Regions from separate parts of the Janthinobacterium sp. Mn2066 genome, predicted to be linked through region 2. Evidence: predicted binding sites of a transcription regulator. Region 2 holds the regulator's gene; the other holds the start of a gene.
The links. Region 2 encodes FNR, which switches genes on or off when oxygen is low (the NO sensors DNR and NnrR bind a similar motif). Its sites were predicted from a motif close to TTGATNNNNATCAA; they were not measured.

Region 1 (3,789 bases), on a different contig from region 2:
TGGCGCCAGGTCGCGTCCAGGTGCACCTGCAGGCGGGGACCGCTGCCGATCAGGCCGATCGAGGGGGCGATTTCCGTGATGAAGTCCGACCGCGCCTGGCCTTGCGGCGCCAGCAGCGCATTGTCCGTGTAACTTTCGCGCAGGCGCAGCGCGGGCGCGACCAGCCAGTCGATGGCATGTGCGGACATGGGCAGGGGCAGGGCGATCGCGAAAGCCCATGCCAGGCGCCCTGGCAGGCAGGCAGAACGCGGGCCATGGCTAGTCGTAATAGCCATAATAGTCGTTGCCGGGGAATGCCTTGGTCTTGTTGTAGATCAGATGGATGTGTTCGCATGATTCGATCTGGCGCAGCGCTTCCTTGACGGCGTGCTGGGTGGTGGTTTCCGCTTCCACCACCATCACCACTTGCCCGATCTGTCCCACCAGCGCGTGCGCTTCGCTGGTAATCAACAGCGGCGGCGAGTCGAACACCACGATGCGGTCGGCATAGCGGCTGGCGATCTCGGCCAGCAGCCGACTCATGGCACGGCTGGCCAGCAATTCCGTGGCGTGCTTGTTGCTGCGACCGGCCGGCAGGATGCTCAGGGTGCTGACATTGGTTTTCAGGATCACGTCGGCCATTTCCAGCTGGTCGTCGAGCAGCACGTCCATCAGCCCCGGTTCCGGCGGCAGGCCCAGCACTTTCAGCACGGACGGGCGCGCCACGTCGGCGTCCACCAGCAGCACCGTGATATCCATTTCCATGGCGATGCTCATCGCCAGGTTGACGGCGCAGTAGGTCTTGCCCTCGCCGGGCATGGCGCTGGTGACGACGATCAGGTTGCCATGGCGAATCGCCTCGGCGCCGCTGGCGCGCGCCTTGCGCAGCAGCGGGCGCTTGATGATGCGGAAATCCTCGGCCACCGTGGTGCGCCCGCCGTCGTGCGTGACCATGCCCTGTGCCTGCAGGCTGGCCAGGTTCAGCTCGCGGTAGCGGGGCGAGGCGGAGTGGTCCGCCCCATAGGCCTGCCGCGCTTCGGCCACCTGGGGCACGGACTGCGGTTGGTCCTGCACGTCCTTGTTATCCATCGCGCCTCCCGGTGCCGGTCTCTAGAATTTGAACAGCGCGGCTGCCATCACGCCGCCGTACAGCAGGAACAGCCCGCCCAGGCAGGCGCCAAAACCGTAGCGCGCGCGCTGGCGCCGCACTTGCTGCAAGCTGGTCCAGTTCATCGAAACGGTGCCGAGCACGCCCAGGCCGGTGGCGTCGCGCAGCTCGGCCGGGCTGAGGAAGGTGGGACGGATCTGGCTGATCAGCAAGGCGGCGGCCACGCCGGCCACCAGCGCGGCGCCCAGGGCCGCGCTGAACAGCAGCGGCCGGTTCGGCCCCATCGGTAAAAACGGCACGGTGGGCGGGTCGATGATCTTGAAGGCCATCATGTCGGTGGTCGAACTGAGTTCGCCCGACAGCTTGGCCGCTTCGCGCCGGCCGATCAGCTTTTCATAGTTGTCCTTGTTGATGATGTAGTCGCGGTTCAGCTGCGCCAGCTGCGATTCCACCTCGGGTACGGCGTTGCTTTGCGCCAGCAGGCGTTCATTGCGGGCATTGAATTCCTGCACGCGCGCCTTGATGGCGGCCACCCTGGCGTCCGCTTCCGTCAGCGCCACCTTCAGTTGCTGCAGCATCGGGCTGTAATTCTTGCCGGGATCGCCGGCAGCGGCGCGCAGCTTGCTTTCCTCGACCTTGCGCTGTTCCAGCTGCGCCACCAGTCGGCGCGAGGCGATGATATCCGGGTGCAGCTCCGTATATTGCAGCGCCAAGCTGTCGAGATTCTTGTTGATGGCGGCGATGCGCTCGTCGAGTTCAGGGTTGCTGATGTTGGACGCGCTCGGTTCCAGGTCCAGCACCGGCTCGTCGCCTTCGATCTGGCTCAAGATGGCTTTGCGCGACTGCTCCGCTTCCAGCAATTCCAGTTTGGCATTGTTCAGGCTATCGGACGACATCAGCAGCTGGCTGCCGTAATCGATGCCCTGGCGCGGCAGCAGCAGGTTGTTGCGGATCTTGAAATCCTTGAGGATGTTTTCCGCCGAACTCAATTTCTCTTCATAGTTCTTGATCTGTTCATCGATGAATTGCACGGCCTTTTGCGAGTCGCCTTTCTTGCCCTGGAAACTGCCTTCGACAAAGATCGTCAGCAGGCTTTGCACCACGTCGCGCACCAGCTTGGGCTGCCGGCCGCTATAACTGATGGTGTAGATATCGTAGGCATTGGTGCCGGTAATCTTGATGCGACTCATCAAATCATCGAGCTGGGCTTCATGCTCGCGCACGGTTTTTGAATCGATATCGAGATCGACCATGCGTATCACGCGCTCCACGTTGGGGCGGCTGAGCAGGGTGCGGCTCATGATGGCCACCTGCTGCTCCGTGTTGGGCACGCTGGTCATGCCGGCCATCAGCGGCTTTAAAATGGTTTGCGTATCGACAAACACGCGCGCCGAAGTCTGATAATCGTCAGGCAGGCTGATTACCTTGATGAAGCCGGCGATGGCCACCAGCCAGGCCACCAGCAGCGCATGCCAGCGGTACTTCCAGATGCCCTTGAGACTGGAAAGTAATTGCTGTACTAACTCCTCCATGTCACTTCCTTCAGGTCAGGGCGATCGGCGCAATGAGATAGCTGGGGAACTTTTTTCTTGTCGAGTAAGCAAAGTATAGGGCTGCCCCTTAGAAAAATTTCTCCAGATGCAGGCTTCTTGATGCGCCTCAAGGATCACTTGCCGCGATCTCATAATCATAGGAAGTTCGCGGCCCAGTCCGGCTAATCGGGGCGGCCGCATGACCGCATCACCGACTCGAAGAGGTCCAGCATGAATCTGTTACGCCGTGCAGTGATGGCAAGGGGACTGGCCCTGTCGGCGCTGGGCCTGCTGGCGGCCTGCCGCACGCGCTACCCGCTGGCGCCGGCCGACGATATCGCGCCCTTGCACGACTATCTGATCGGGCCGGGCGACTCCGTCAATATCCTGGTCTGGCGCAACCCGGAAGTGTCGCTGACGGTGGCGGTGCGGCCGGACGGCAAGATCACCACGCCGCTGGTGGAAGACTTGCCGGCCAGCGGCAAGACCTCGACCGAGCTGGCGCGCGATATCGAACAGGCGCTGGGCAAGTTCATCCAGCAACCGGTGGTGACGGTGATCGTCACCAATTTTTCCGGGCCCTATGCGCAGCAGATCAGGGTGATCGGCGAGGCGGCCAAGCCGCAGGCGCTGCCATACCGGCTGGGCATGTCGCTGATGGACGTGATGATCGCCGTGGGCGGCATCACCGATTTTGCGGCGGGCAACAAAGCCAGCATCATCCGCCTGCGCGAGGGACAGCAACAGCAGTTGCGCGTGCGCATCGATGACCTGTTGAAAGACGGCGATATTTCCGCCAATATCATGATGCGGCCCGGCGACGTGCTGCTGATCCCGGAAAGCTTTTTTTAACCGCGCCTGAAGCTGCTGTCAAAAAGTCACTTATTTGTCTTTTTATACTCGCAAGCAAATTTAAGCATGTTTCTTTGATCATTTCCTGCTAATTTCTTTGGTTTTTTCACGCATTGCGGGAACTTCTCCACTTTTCCTCTTGTCACAAGGCATTGGCTTCAGTCCGTCTCAAACATGGACAGCCAGTGACAGCGAGGACAAGATGAGCTTTGAAGACGAACCTATTATTTCTTTCGATACGCCTGGCGGCTTCAGCGACCTGGTGGTGGGCGAGGGCAGGATCGATCCTGCCATGGAGCATGAAATTGATTTGCAGCG
Region 2 (3,789 bases):
TCATGGTCATGGTGGTGGCCAGGGTATTCATCAGCTCATCGAGGTCGAATTCGATCGGCGACAAGTCCATGCGGCGCGCCTCGATCTTCGAGAAATCGAGCACGTCGTTCAGGATGCCCAGCAGCGACTGGCCCGCCACGCGCACCATGGTCAGGTATTTGCGCTGTTCCGTGTCGAGCCGGGTATTGCCCAGCAAATACACCATGCCCAGCACGGCATTCAGGGGCGTGCGGATTTCATGGCTCATATTGGCCACGAAATCGCTCTTCGCGCGGTTGGCCGCTTCGGCCCGGTCGCGCTCCTGTTCCAGCTCGCCGGCGCGCACCTCGACTTCCTGCTGCAGCCGTTCGCGCTCGCTCATCAAGCCATTGAAGGCGTCGGTCAGTTCGCCGATTTCGTCGCGCTGCTGCACCGGGATGGGCGTAAAGCGGCTGCCGCTGACGCGCAGGGCCAGCAAGGTGTCGCGCAGGCGCACCAGCGGCGACAGCAAACGCACGGTTACCCAGCCCAGCACCAGGGCGGCCAGCAGCGAGGCGAAGATACTCCACAGCACCAGCCGGTACAGCACGCCGTCGAACGGTTCGAAGGCGTCATCGACGGGCAAGGAGGCAGCCAGCAGCCAGTTGACCGATTTCAGGCGCTGGAAACTGTTGACGGCCGTCACGCCCTGGCTATTGGTGCTGATCATGCTGCCCTCGCCGTCCTGCTTGAGCAATTGCGTGGTGGCCAGATTGGCGTTTGGCGAACGGGGCTGCAGCAGGCGGCTGGTGTCCGGGTGCAGCACATACAGGGGCACGGGGTCGCGCGTGAGGACAAAATAATAGCCATTCTTGCCGACCTTGGCCTGGCGCAGATGGCCCAGCAGATTGTCCTTGTACAGGCGCAAGACGCCGATCACGATGCCCACTACCTCGCCCTGGCCATCGAGCACGGGAGCGACCATTTGCACGATGGGCAGGTGGCTGGTCTTGCCCAGCATGGGCTCGGTGATCATGGCGCGGCGCGTGCGCATCACCGTCTTGAAGTAGTCGCGGTCGGTCACATCGATGCCATTGCGCGCTGGAACCTGGGGCACGTCGGCCACCACCTTGCCCTGCTTGTCCAGCACCAGCACATCGTCAAACAGGGCCAGCACGGCCCGTTGTTCATAGTAGGTGCGCAACTGGCCGGCGTTCTGCATCAGTTCGGGGGGCTGGTGCTGCGCCGTCTGGGAGATGATGTCGAGCAACATCTGCAGCTTGTCGTCGAGTTCCTCCGCCGTGCGCGCGACCAGCGCCGCTTGCTGGCTCAGCAGCACGGTGGTGAAGTCGTCGCGCATGCGCTGCACCTGGATCATGGTGACCAGGGCGATCATGGCGATCGAGGTCAGGCTGGTGGCCAGGGCGACTTTTGCTTTGATGCCGAGAGGTTTCATGATTTATTTTCCTATCAATACCCTGGCTTGGCAAGCAATCAGCCTGTGCCTTTTCGCATTGCGGTGCTGGCGAGTACGGCGCTATAGCGAGGTTCCACGATGTTGCCATATAATTAAAGGATGGATGTCGCTATTTGTACTGTTTTTCGCTGAAATTGTCGCATGGCAACGTACTATGCAGTAAACTTGATGTTGCATTTTTCTAAAAGGTACAGACATGACTGAAGCGCTACTTTCGCCTATTCCACCCGTGGTTTCCGTGGAGGCGTTGCGCGCGCGCTGCTCGACGTGCAGCATGCACCAGCTGTGTTTGCCGATGGGCCTGGATGTGGGCGACATGGACCGCCTGGACCAGATCATCGGCCGCCGCCGCAAGGTGCCCCGTGGCGCTTCGCTGTTCCGCATCGGCGATGCATTCCAGAATCTGTATGCAATACGCCTGGGGCACTTCAAGACGTACCAGATCAATCCGGGTGGCGAAGAGCAGGTGACGGGATTCCAGATGGCCGGGGAACTGCTGGGCATGGACGCCATCAGCGCCGACCGCCACCATTGCAACGCGGTGGCGCTGGAAGACAGCGAAGTGTGTGAAATCCCGTTTTCCAGCCTGGAACAATTGCTGGGAAACATGCCGACCCTGCTGCGCCATTTTCACCGCATGATGAGCCAGGAAATCACGCGTGAGCAAAGCGTGATGTTGTTGTTGGGTAATATGCAGGCCACGCAGCGGTTTGCCGCCTTCATCGTCAACCTGGCCTCGCGCTACGAAGCGCGCGGTTATTCGGGCAGCAATTTCCAGCTGCGCATGTCGCGCGAAGAGATCGGCAACTACCTGGGGCTGACCATCGAAAGCGTCAGCCGTCTGCTGTCGAAATTCAAGAAGGAAGGCTGGCTGCGCGTGTCGAACCGCGAGATCGAGATCTTGCAGCCAGCAAAGTTGAAAGCCATTACGGCCGGTACCGACAACTGCAAATAGGTTTTACAGCTCTTCGTCGGCGCGCAGGGTAATCGCGCGCTGCACCGGCCAGCTCCAGATCCCCGACAAGCGCCACTCGCGCTTGTCGTTCTCCACCAGCACTTGCCAGCGGCTGCGTTCCAGCATCGGCAACGCTACCGAAAAATTCCCCTGTGCATCGGGCTGCACCAGCAGCCGGATATCTTTTTCCGGCAAGGTGGCGTGCGCCAGGTGCAGCTGCAGCGGCGCCTGGTAAGCCTTGCCGAAGCTGTGCACGGAACCCGTCAGCCGGCCTTGCGCCACGTCATAGGCCAGGCGGGTGTCCATGGCCAGGTTGCTGGCGACTGTATCGCGCCGCAAGTCCTGGTTGATGGCCTTGCCCTGCTTGTAATAATCGCCCACCACCAGCGCGTCGGGTTGCGTAAAGGCGATATAGCCCATGACACTGCCGACGATGACGGACAATCCAGGGCCCACCATCAGCAGCCAGGGCCAGCGGTGCTTATACCAGGGAGCGACGGGCGCCTGTAGCGGCGAGGGATGGGACATGGTTTTTCCTTTTCTTTAGCGCGGTACAAAAAACACCGCTTTTTCATGGACATGCAGCGAGGCGTCGTCGAGCGAAGTCAATGCAATGCCGATTTTGTTCGAGCCTTTGTCCCCCACGCCGTGCGGCGCGCGCAGGCGGATCGGCCAGGCCAGCGTTTCCGTCGGCTCGACGGTTACTTCATCGCGCGTGAGCAGGGTCAAGCCGGGCAAGCCATCGACCGTGATGCGGTAGGTCTGGCGCTGTTCCGACGTATTCATGATTTGCAGGCGATACACGTTTTCGATCATGCCGTCTTCCACTTCGCGCCCCAGCGAACCGCGGTCGCGGATCACGTCCAGTTTCAACGGCGTGCGCAAGAGCAAGGAACTGCCGACGGCGATGGTGATCAGGGCCAGGATGGCGGTGTAGACCAGCACGCGCGGGCGCATGGCGCGGCGGCGTATTTGTCGTGCATCAAAGTTGTTGGCCAGTGCATGGTCCGTGCTGTAGCGCACCAGTCCGCGCGGGCGCCTGATCTTGTCCATCACGCTGTTGCAGGCGTCCACGCAAGCGGCGCAGCCGATGCATTCATATTGCAAGCCCTTGCGGATATCGATGCCGGTCGGACACACCTGCACGCACAGGCTGCAATCGATGCAGGCGCCCAGCTGGGCGTCGCCACTGGCGGTTTTCTTGTTCAGCGCACCACGTGGTTCGCCGCGTTTCGCATCGTAGCTGACGATCAGGGTATCCTGGTCGAACATGGCGCTCTGGAAACGCGCATATGGGCACATGTATTTGCACACCTGTTCGCGCAGCCAGCCTGCATTGCCATAGGTGGCCAGGCTGTAGAACAAGACCCAGAACCATTCCCAGGGACCGAAGTTGAGC

Region 1: ACL9RI_RS12005 (XrtA system polysaccharide chain length determinant) is a predicted target of FNR. The motif match lies at 2,737-2,750, and genes of this name have one in related genera.

The regions. Positions count from the first base shown of each region.
Region 1 covers NZ_JBMOUF010000005.1:336,982-340,770, forward strand. Annotated here, with positions in the region: gene ACL9RI_RS11995 (TIGR03016 family PEP-CTERM system-associated outer membrane protein) at 1-275, opposite strand, end outside; gene ACL9RI_RS12000 (XrtA-associated tyrosine autokinase) at 259-1,068, opposite strand; gene ACL9RI_RS12005 (XrtA system polysaccharide chain length determinant) at 1,090-2,619, opposite strand; gene ACL9RI_RS12010 (XrtA/PEP-CTERM system exopolysaccharide export protein) at 2,851-3,471, shown strand; gene ACL9RI_RS12015 (N-acyl amino acid synthase FeeM domain-containing protein) at 3,674-3,789, shown strand, end outside.
Region 2 covers NZ_JBMOUF010000019.1:62,794-66,582, reverse strand. Annotated here, with positions in the region: gene ACL9RI_RS26700 (response regulator) at 1-1,414, opposite strand, end outside; gene fnr (fumarate/nitrate reduction transcriptional regulator Fnr) at 1,632-2,390, shown strand; gene ACL9RI_RS26690 (FixH family protein) at 2,394-2,918, opposite strand; gene ccoG (cytochrome c oxidase accessory protein CcoG) at 2,934-3,789, opposite strand, start outside.